Regions from separate parts of the Mumia sp. ZJ430 genome, predicted to be linked through region 1. Evidence: predicted binding sites of a transcription regulator. Region 1 holds the regulator's gene; the other holds the start of a gene.

Region 1 (4,205 bases):
GACGCGCTGCGCGACGCTCTCGAGGTGACCCCGCCGGGTCGCATCGCGTCACCGACCGACCAGCTCGCGGACGCGCTGGCCCTCGTACGAGACACCGCGCGCGCGTGCCACTCTGCGATCCCGAAGGAGTCGCAGGAGGGCGAGACCGATGCGGCTCGCCAGCAGGTCAAGGGGCTCGTCGACGAGGTCCGCAAGGTCGCCGAACGCATGGCGGCGGCCTCCGAGGCCGACGTGCTGTGGCTCGCCGAGCGTGAGGGCTCGCGTGGCGGCAACGAGCTGCGTATCGCGCCCGTCGACGTGGCACTGACGTTGCGCGACAAGCTGTTCGGCGAGAACACGGTCGTGCTCACCAGCGCGACGCTCAAGCTGGGTGGCGGCTTCGACTCCGTGGCACGATCGGTCGGGCTGTGGGCGACGGAGCAGGTCGGGGTCGGCCCCGCGGACAAGGCCGAGTCCGACGAACGCGACTTCGCATGGGACGCGGTCGACGTGGGCTCGCCGTTCGACTACGCGAAGCAGGCGATGCTCTACGTCGCGCGCCACCTGCCGCCGCCGGGGCGCGACGGGATGGCCGACGCGACCGCGGACGAGATCGTCGACCTCGTCCGTGCGGCAGGCGGGCGTACGCTCGGGCTCTTCTCGTCACGGCGGGCCGCCGAGGCGGCGACCGAGGTCGTCCGCGAGCGGCTGCCGGAGATCGAGGTGCTGTGCCAAGGAGACGCGCAGCTGCCCGAGCTGGCGCGCCGGTTCACCGAAGACCCGCACACGTGCCTCTTCGGCACGTTGAGCCTGTGGCAGGGCATCGATCTGCCTGGCACGACGTGTCAGCTCGTGATCATCGACCGGATCCCGTTCCCTCGACCCGACGACCCGCTGATGAGCGCGCGCCAGCGCCTCGTCGAACGCCAGGGCGGCAACGGCTTCATGGCGGTGGCCGCGACCCACGCCGCGCTCCTGCTGGCTCAAGGGGCCGGACGGCTCATCCGCCGCTCCGACGACCGCGGCGTCGTCGCGGTGCTCGACTCCCGCCTGGCCAAGGCGCGGTACGGGTCGTTCCTCGCGTCCTCGATGCCGCCGATGTGGCGGACGGTCGATCGCGGGCAGATCTTGGGAGCGCTCAAGCGGCTCGACGCGGCCGCGTCCGCCAACTGACGTACGGGTGCCGGCTCGCCGGCGAGCGCGGGAGGGGGCGTCGCGGGGCGGGTCCGGACACACATGTGGGCGCGAGACCGAGGGGATCTCGCGCCCACCACACGACACGTGGGGTCAGACGCGTCGCATGACCGTGGTGACCTTGCCGAGGATCGTGGCGTCGGTGCCGTCGATCGGGTCGTACGCCGGGTTGTGGGGGAGGAGCCAGATCTCGCCGTCTTTGCGCTGCAGTGTCTTGACGGTCGCCTCGCCGTCGAGGAGGGCAGCGACGATCTCGCCGTTCTCGGCGGTCGGCTGCTGACGGACGACCACGTAATCGCCGTCGCAGATCGCGGCATCGACCATCGAGTCTCCGCGGACCTCGAGCATGAACAAGGTGCCCTCGCCGACGAGCGTGCGGGGGAGCGGCATGATCTCCTCGACGCGCTCCTCGGCCAGGATCGGCCCACCGGCGGCGATCCGGCCGACCATCGGCACGTACGCTGGCGCGGGGCGCGCGTCGCCGGACGCGGTGTCGTCGAAGCCGAAGTCGAGTGCGTCGCCGATCGAGCGGCGGGCCGCGAGGACGTCGGGAAGGAAGACCTCGATCGCGCGCGGGCGGTTGGGGTCGCGGCGGACGAAGCCGTTGCGCTCGAGGACCTTGAGCTGGTGAGCGACCGAGGAGACGCTCGCGAGACCCACCGCAGCGCCGATCTCGCGCATGCTGGGCGGGTAGCCCTTCTGCTCGATCGACTCGCGGATGATCTCGAGCACGCGGCGCTGGCGGGGAGTCAGCCCGCTCGCGTCCGGTGGGCCGTCGGGGAGCTCGGAAACCTCGGCTTTGGTCATGTACTGACCCTAGTACCGGGCGGCGGTTCGATCAAACATATGTTCGACCGTCGCGTGTCGTACGACACTCGAAAGTTTGTTCGAGCGGGTCCTTCACATCTGTCGGTGCGTGTGGTTAGGTTCGTACACATGTTCGATCGAACGCGTGTTCGGCTCCGGCTACGGATCCACCAGCTGGTCAGCCGTCTCGCCGCCGTCGGGCAGGCCGTACGAGTCCGAGACCAGGAGGACACGATGAGCACCGTCCCCAGCACCTGCGACCGCACCGTGATCACCCTCGACACGCCGCTGACCCGAGCGGTGGCGCGTCACCCCGCAGGCAAGGGGAGGCCGGCGGCGCACACGGCGCCGACGCGACCCACGGCACGTCCGGAGCGTCGTGCCGCCCCGCGCAAGCCGTCGTACCGGCTGACGCGTCGGGGGCGTTTCGTGGTGTTCGTCGCGGCGATGGTCGCCTTCGGCGGGCTCACCGTCGGGTTGGGCACGCAGGTCATCGCGACCTCGGAGGCGGGCGAGCCTGTCCCGAGCCGGGTGGTGACCGTGCAGCCGGGCGAGACCGTCTGGGACCTCGCGGCCGAGGCCAACCCTCGGGGCGACATCCGCGAGACCGTCCAAGACATCGCTGACCTCAACTCGCTCGCGAGCGCGGGCGAGATCGTGGCCGGCGCGACGATCTACGTGCCTCTCTACTGAGAGCGACGGTCTTCGTTGCGATCGTGTCGCAGAGCGCTCAGGCGTGACCGTCGATGACGGCGCGCAGCCAGAGCCCGACCGCGCGCATGTCGTCCAGCACGCGGTCGCGCACGGACGGCTCGGCGTCGTCGTCCCACTCCGCGATCACCGCGTACGCGAGGGTGCGTGCCGGGCTGGACACAAGCCCGACGTCGCCCCGTACGGTCTCGATCGTGCCGGTCTTGTTCCAGAGGACGACGCCGCGGTCCGGACCGGCGTGGGCGAGCGGGTCGAGGCCGAAGGCGCTGGCGACCATGGACAGGTCGGTGTTCGCGCCGAGCCATCCGCTGACCATCTCGCTGATGGTGGGCGACAGGATCTCGCGGCGATGGAGGCGTGCGCAGAAGTGCGCGAGGTCTGCCGCGCACCCGACCGAGAGCGTCGGGGGGTGCTCGGGGCCGCGATCGTTGCGAACCCGGTCGAGGAGCCGACTGCGCTCCATGCCGATCCGCGTCGCCGTCTGTGTGATGGCCTCGAGGCCGAGCCGTCGCAGCAGCACGTTGGTGGCGAGGTTGTCGCTGACCGCGCCCACGAGCGTGCACGCGTCCGCGACGGGCAGGGTGTCCGTCCGCAGGAGGTGCCACAGGCCGGAGTCGGCGACCCCGTCCTCGTCCGTACGGGTGAGCGGCTCGTCCGGGTCGAGCCGCTCGGTCGCGATCTGGTGGGCGGCCTCGACGAGCAGGACGAGCTTGCCGATGCTGGCCGTCGGGAGGATGAGGTCGGGTTCGAAGGACGCGAGCACGTGGTCGTCGTCGGCGTCGCGCACCTCGACCGACCACCGGACGTCGTCGCGCAGCTGCGGGAGGGGTGGGACGGTCACGCGTCCGCCCCGGGTGCGTCGGTCGTACGGTCGGCGTGCCCGAGCGGCCGGTCCGGATCGATGCGGTCGCGCACCCGGCGCTTGAGCTCGGCGGCGTCCGGGAACCCGCCGTCGTCCTTGCGGTCCCACACGAGGTCGCCGTCGACGGCCACGCGGAAGACGCCGCCCGTCCCGGGGACGAGCGCGACCTCAGCGAGCTCGGTGCCGAACGTGCTCAGGAGCTCCTGCGCCATCCACCCTGCACGCAGCAGCCACTGGCACTGCGTGCAGTAGGTGATCTCGACGCGCGGGGTCTCGACAGGCTCGGCCGTCGTCATCCGAAGGCCTTGCGCAGCGCACCGAGGAACGCGTCGACGTCCTCGTCGGTCGTGTCCCAGGAGCACATCCACCGAGACTCGACGAAGTCCGGGTGCGCGCCGGGGCGCCAGTCGTAGAACGGGTGCTCAGCGCGTACGGCGTCCGCGACCGCGCGGGGGAGCGTCGGGAACACCACGTTCGCCTGCGTCGGGTTGGCGACGTGGAGCAGCGGTGCGCCGGTCTCATGCGTACGGCCGTCGCGTGCGAGCTCGGACGCGAGCGTGTCGACGCCCTCGCGAAGGCGCGTCGCGCGCGCGTTCGAGGCGGACGCGTTCGCGAGCCACAGGTCGTCCGCAGGGTCGAGGAGGGCGGCGAG
Region 2 (4,205 bases), on a different contig from region 1:
GTCCTGGGGACGCTCGGCCGGCTCGGCGGTCTCGTCGACCGCGGGCGTCGCGGAGTCGTCGATGATCTTCGCGACCACGTTGCGGTGGACCTCGATCTCGACACCCGGCGCGACCGACAGCGTCATCGAGTCGTCACCGAGCCCCACGACGGTGCCGAAGATGCCGCTCGTGATCATCACGCGCGACCCGATCTGCACCTTCTGCTGCATGTCGACGAACTCGCGGCGCCGCTTGCTCTGCGGCCGCATGATGAAGAAGTAGAAGACGAGGACGAGCAAGATGATCGGCAGCAGGGCTGCAACGTCGTTCACGGTGGCTCCAGGCGTGATGGTCGGGGGCTATGTCGTGCGTAGGAAAGTCTAGCGGTCGCCCCTCAGTCCAACGGCAGCGTGGGATCGGTCGCCGGCCTCGGCGCCCGCAGCCCGAGGTGCTCCCATGCGGCGGGCGTCGCGACCCGGCCCCGCGGCGTCCGTGCCAAGAACCCCTGTCGTACGAGGAACGGCTCGGCCACCTCCTCGACCGTCTCGCGCTCCTCCCCCACGGCGACGGCCAACGTCGACACCCCTACCGGCCCGCCCGCGAAGCTGCGGCAGAGCGCGTCCAGGACGGCGCGGTCGAGGCGGTCGAGCCCGAGCCGGTCGACCTCGTACAGGTCGAGGGCACGATGGGCGATGTCGAGGTCGACGACACCGCTCCCCCGCACCTCTGCGTAGTCGCGCACGCGGCGCAGGAGACGGTTGGCGATACGCGGGGTCCCACGGGAGCGCGAGGCGATCTCGAGGCCGCCCTTGGGGGTGGTCTGCACACCGAGGAGCGCGGCGGAGCGCTCGACGATGCGGTGGAGCTCGCTCGCCTCGTAATACTCCAGCTGCGCGGTGAACCCGAACCGGTCACGCAGCGGCCCGGGCAGGAGCCCCGCGCGCGTCGTCGCACCGACGAGGGTGAACTGCGGGATCTGCAGCGGGATCGCTGTCGCCCCTGGGCCCTTGCCGATGATGACGTCGACCCGGAAGTCCTCCATCGCCATGTAGAGCAGCTCCTCGGCGGGCCGCGACATGCGGTGGATCTCGTCGACGAAGAGGACGTCGCCCTCGTTGATGCCCGAGAGAATCGCTGCGAGGTCGCCGGCGTGCTGGATCGCCGGGCCACTGGTGAGCCGCAGCGACGTGCCGAGCTCGGCCGCGATGATCATCGCCAGCGTCGTCTTGCCGAGCCCCGGTGGACCGGAGAGAAGGACGTGGTCGGGGGTGCGCCCGCGGCCGCGGGCCGCGGTCAGGACGAGCGTGAGCTGCTCGCGGACACGCTCCTGGCCGATCAGCTCCTCGAGCGAGCGCGGCCGCAGCGCCGCCTCGTACGCCTGCTCCTCCGAGACGACCTCGGGGCGTACGAGCCGTGCTTCGAGCTCAGCCTGCTCGGCGGCGTCGAGGTGTCGGGCGTCGAGATCATGGTCGTCCATGGGTGCGGGCTCCTCCCTCATGCCTTCGAGAGCGTACGCAGGGCTGCGCGCAGCAGGACGGACACGTCGACCGTCCCGGCGTTCTCGACCTGCTCGGCGGCGACGGCCACGACAGCAGCGACGGCGTTATCGGCCTCGCGGGCGCTCCATCCCAGGCCGACGAGCGCACCGTGGACCTGGGGACGCCAGTCGGCCTCGCCCGGAGCGGCGGCCGCTGCGGCGGGAGCCGCCACCGTGCGTACGGCGCCGATGCGGTCCTTGAGCTCCAGCACGATCCGCTGCGCTCCCTTGGTCCCGATGCCAGGCACCTTCGTGAGCGACTTGAAGTCCTCCTCGGCGATCGCCCGTCGCAGCCCCTCGGGGCCGAGCACGGCGATGATCGCCTGGGCGACCTTCGGGCCGACACCGCTCGCGGTCTGGGCGAGCTCGAACGTGTCGCGCTCGTCGTCGTCCCCGAACCCGTACAGCGTCATCGAGTCCTCGCGCACCACCAGGCTCGTCGCCACCTGCGCCTGCTCGCCGTGCCGCAAGCCGGCGAGGGTGCCGGGCGTGCACTGGACGAGCATGCCGATGCCGCCGACGTCGAGCACGGCGGAGTCGAGGGCGGTGGCGGCGACCGTGCCGCGGACGAAGGCGATCATCGGGCCTTCCTTCTGTGGGGAGCGGGGGCAGCAGGGGGGCTGCTGGGGATCCGTGAACGGATGGGCTCGGCGGCGGTACGGGTCGGGCCGCTCGGCTTCCGGGCGGCGGCGAGCGCGGCATCGAGCCGGTTGACCGAGGTGCCACGCCATACGTGGCAGATGGCGAGCGCGAGTGCATCCGCGGCGTCAGCGGGCCTCGGCGCCACCTCCAGGCCGAGGATCCGCGTGACCATGGCGGTGACCTGGGCCTTGTCAGCGCGGCCGCTGCCGGTGACGGCGGCCTTCACCTCGCTCGGCGTGTGGAGCGCGACGGGGAGACCGCGGCGCGCGGCGGCGACCATCGCGACCCCGCTGGCCTGCGCGGTGCCCATGACCGTGGAGACGTTGTTCTGGCTGAAGACGCGCTCGACGGCGACGACGTCGGGCTCGTACGTCTCGATCGCCTCCGACAGCGCGCGCTCGATCGCGAGCAGGCGCAACGCGACGTCGTCGCCCGCGGGAGTCCGGATCACGTCCACGGCGATCGCCCGCAGCGGTCGTCCGACGCGTCCTTCGACGACGCCGACGCCGCACCGCGTCAGGCCGGGGTCGACGCCCAGGACGCGGATCATGGCCGTCACGCGCGGCCTCCCGGCGCACACCACAGCGAACACATGTTCGACACCCTAGCGGCGACCGGCCCAGCGGGTGAGCCGACGCGCCGAGGACGCCGACGACCCCTCCGCCGGGGCGGAGGGGTCGTCGGTACGGCGGTGGCGGAGCAACTACTTCTTGAAGGCGTCCTTGACCTTCTCGCCGGCCTGCTTCAGATCAGACTTCGACTGGTCGCCCTTGCCCTCGGCCTCCTGCGCCTCGTCACCGCGCGCCTTGCCGGCGGTCTCCTTGGCCTTGCCCTTGAGGTCCTCGCCCTTGTTGCTGAGCTTGTCGTCGAGACCCATCGCAGTCATCTCCTCAAGATCGGTTCTCCGTTACAGAGGAGGGGTACCCAGCCGGCGCCGCACTACACGTCAGCCGTCGCCACCGCCACCGCCGTCGCCGCCGCCGAATCCACCGCCGCCGCCGATGCCGCGGTCGGAGTGTCCCGCCCCCTGCCCTGGCGCACCCCAGCCTCCCCTGGTGCCCGGGCTGCGTCGGGGACGGTACGGCGCGTGCGACGGGTCGTCTACCGTGCTCGCACCCCACGGCAGGGCGTACAGCGCCTTCGCGATCTCCTTGATCCGGCGCTCCGTGTCGCGGCGCCCCGGCGCGGGCTCCACGTGCATCACGACGCCGTTGCAAGTCACAACGATCGGGCGCCATCCGAGCTCGGCCACCGCTGGTGGTCCGGCCGCCGCGCCGGCGAACTCCGGCATCCACGGCACAGGATCACCGAAGTCAGTGCGCCGCCGACGTGCGATCCGCCAGAACGTGCCTCCCGCTCGCAAGATGTCCATGGGTCATCCTGGCTCCGGGACGGTGCGAGTGGAAGAGATCGGGAGAATGCGTCAACCGATCACGGGGGTCCGAACCCGATGAAGGTGTAGCCCGGGCCGCGCCCAGGTTCGCCCCACGCGCTGGTCGTGCCGAGGCTGAGACGCGGGCCGTACGGCACGTGCGACGGATCGTCCGCCGTGCTGGCGGCCCACGGCAGGGCGTACAGGGCCTCGGCGATCTCCTTGATCCGGCGCTCCGTGTCGCGGCGGCCCGGCGCGGGCTCCACGTGCATCACGACGCCGTTGCAGGTCACGACGATCGGGCGGCGCCCCAGCTCGGACGAGGTGGGTGGCTCGGCCACGCCGCCGGCGAACTCCGGCATCCACGGCACAGGGTCATCGACGTTGGCGCGCCGCCGCCGGGCGATCCGCCAGAACGTCCCTCCCGTCCGCAGGATGTCCATGCCTCATCGTGACACCGCGACCGTGCGGGCGGAAGAGATCAGGACGAAACGCCCGAGCTGCCCTGCCAGTCCGGGCCGAGCTGGTACGGGTCACCGGACGTGTCGACGAGCGTCGTCCGCGGGCGACGGCTGATGTCCTCGATGAGGGCCCGGATGCGCGCCCGTGAGGCTCGCCAGCCCTTGACGCGCTCCGTCCCGACGACGGTGCCGCCGCGGCAGACGACGATCGTC

Evidence for each region. Region 1 encodes LexA, which represses DNA repair genes until DNA is damaged. Its sites were predicted from a motif close to TCGAACANNTGTTCGA; they were not measured.
Region 2: the regulator LexA is predicted to act here: its motif matches at 2,744-2,759, upstream of ruvC (crossover junction endodeoxyribonuclease RuvC).

What each region holds. Positions count from the first base shown of each region.
Region 1 covers NZ_JAAHFK010000002.1:505,340-509,544, reverse strand. The annotation lists gene HCT63_RS08975 (ATP-dependent DNA helicase) at 1-1,152, shown strand, start outside; gene lexA (transcriptional repressor LexA) at 1,267-1,980, opposite strand; gene HCT63_RS08965 (LysM domain-containing protein) at 2,110-2,673, shown strand; gene HCT63_RS08960 (serine hydrolase) at 2,711-3,532, opposite strand; gene HCT63_RS08955 (SelT/SelW/SelH family protein) at 3,529-3,849, opposite strand; gene HCT63_RS08950 (beta-eliminating lyase-related protein) at 3,846-4,205, opposite strand, start outside.
Region 2 covers NZ_JAAHFK010000004.1:725,809-730,013, reverse strand. The annotation lists gene yajC (preprotein translocase subunit YajC) at 1-312, opposite strand, end outside; gene ruvB (Holliday junction branch migration DNA helicase RuvB) at 375-1,457, opposite strand; gene ruvA (Holliday junction branch migration protein RuvA) at 1,475-2,098, opposite strand; gene ruvC (crossover junction endodeoxyribonuclease RuvC) at 2,095-2,709, opposite strand; gene HCT63_RS19685 (CsbD family protein) at 2,863-3,045, opposite strand; gene HCT63_RS19680 (hypothetical protein) at 3,106-3,531, opposite strand; gene HCT63_RS19675 (hypothetical protein) at 3,591-3,974, opposite strand; gene HCT63_RS19670 (hypothetical protein) at 4,013-4,205, opposite strand, start outside.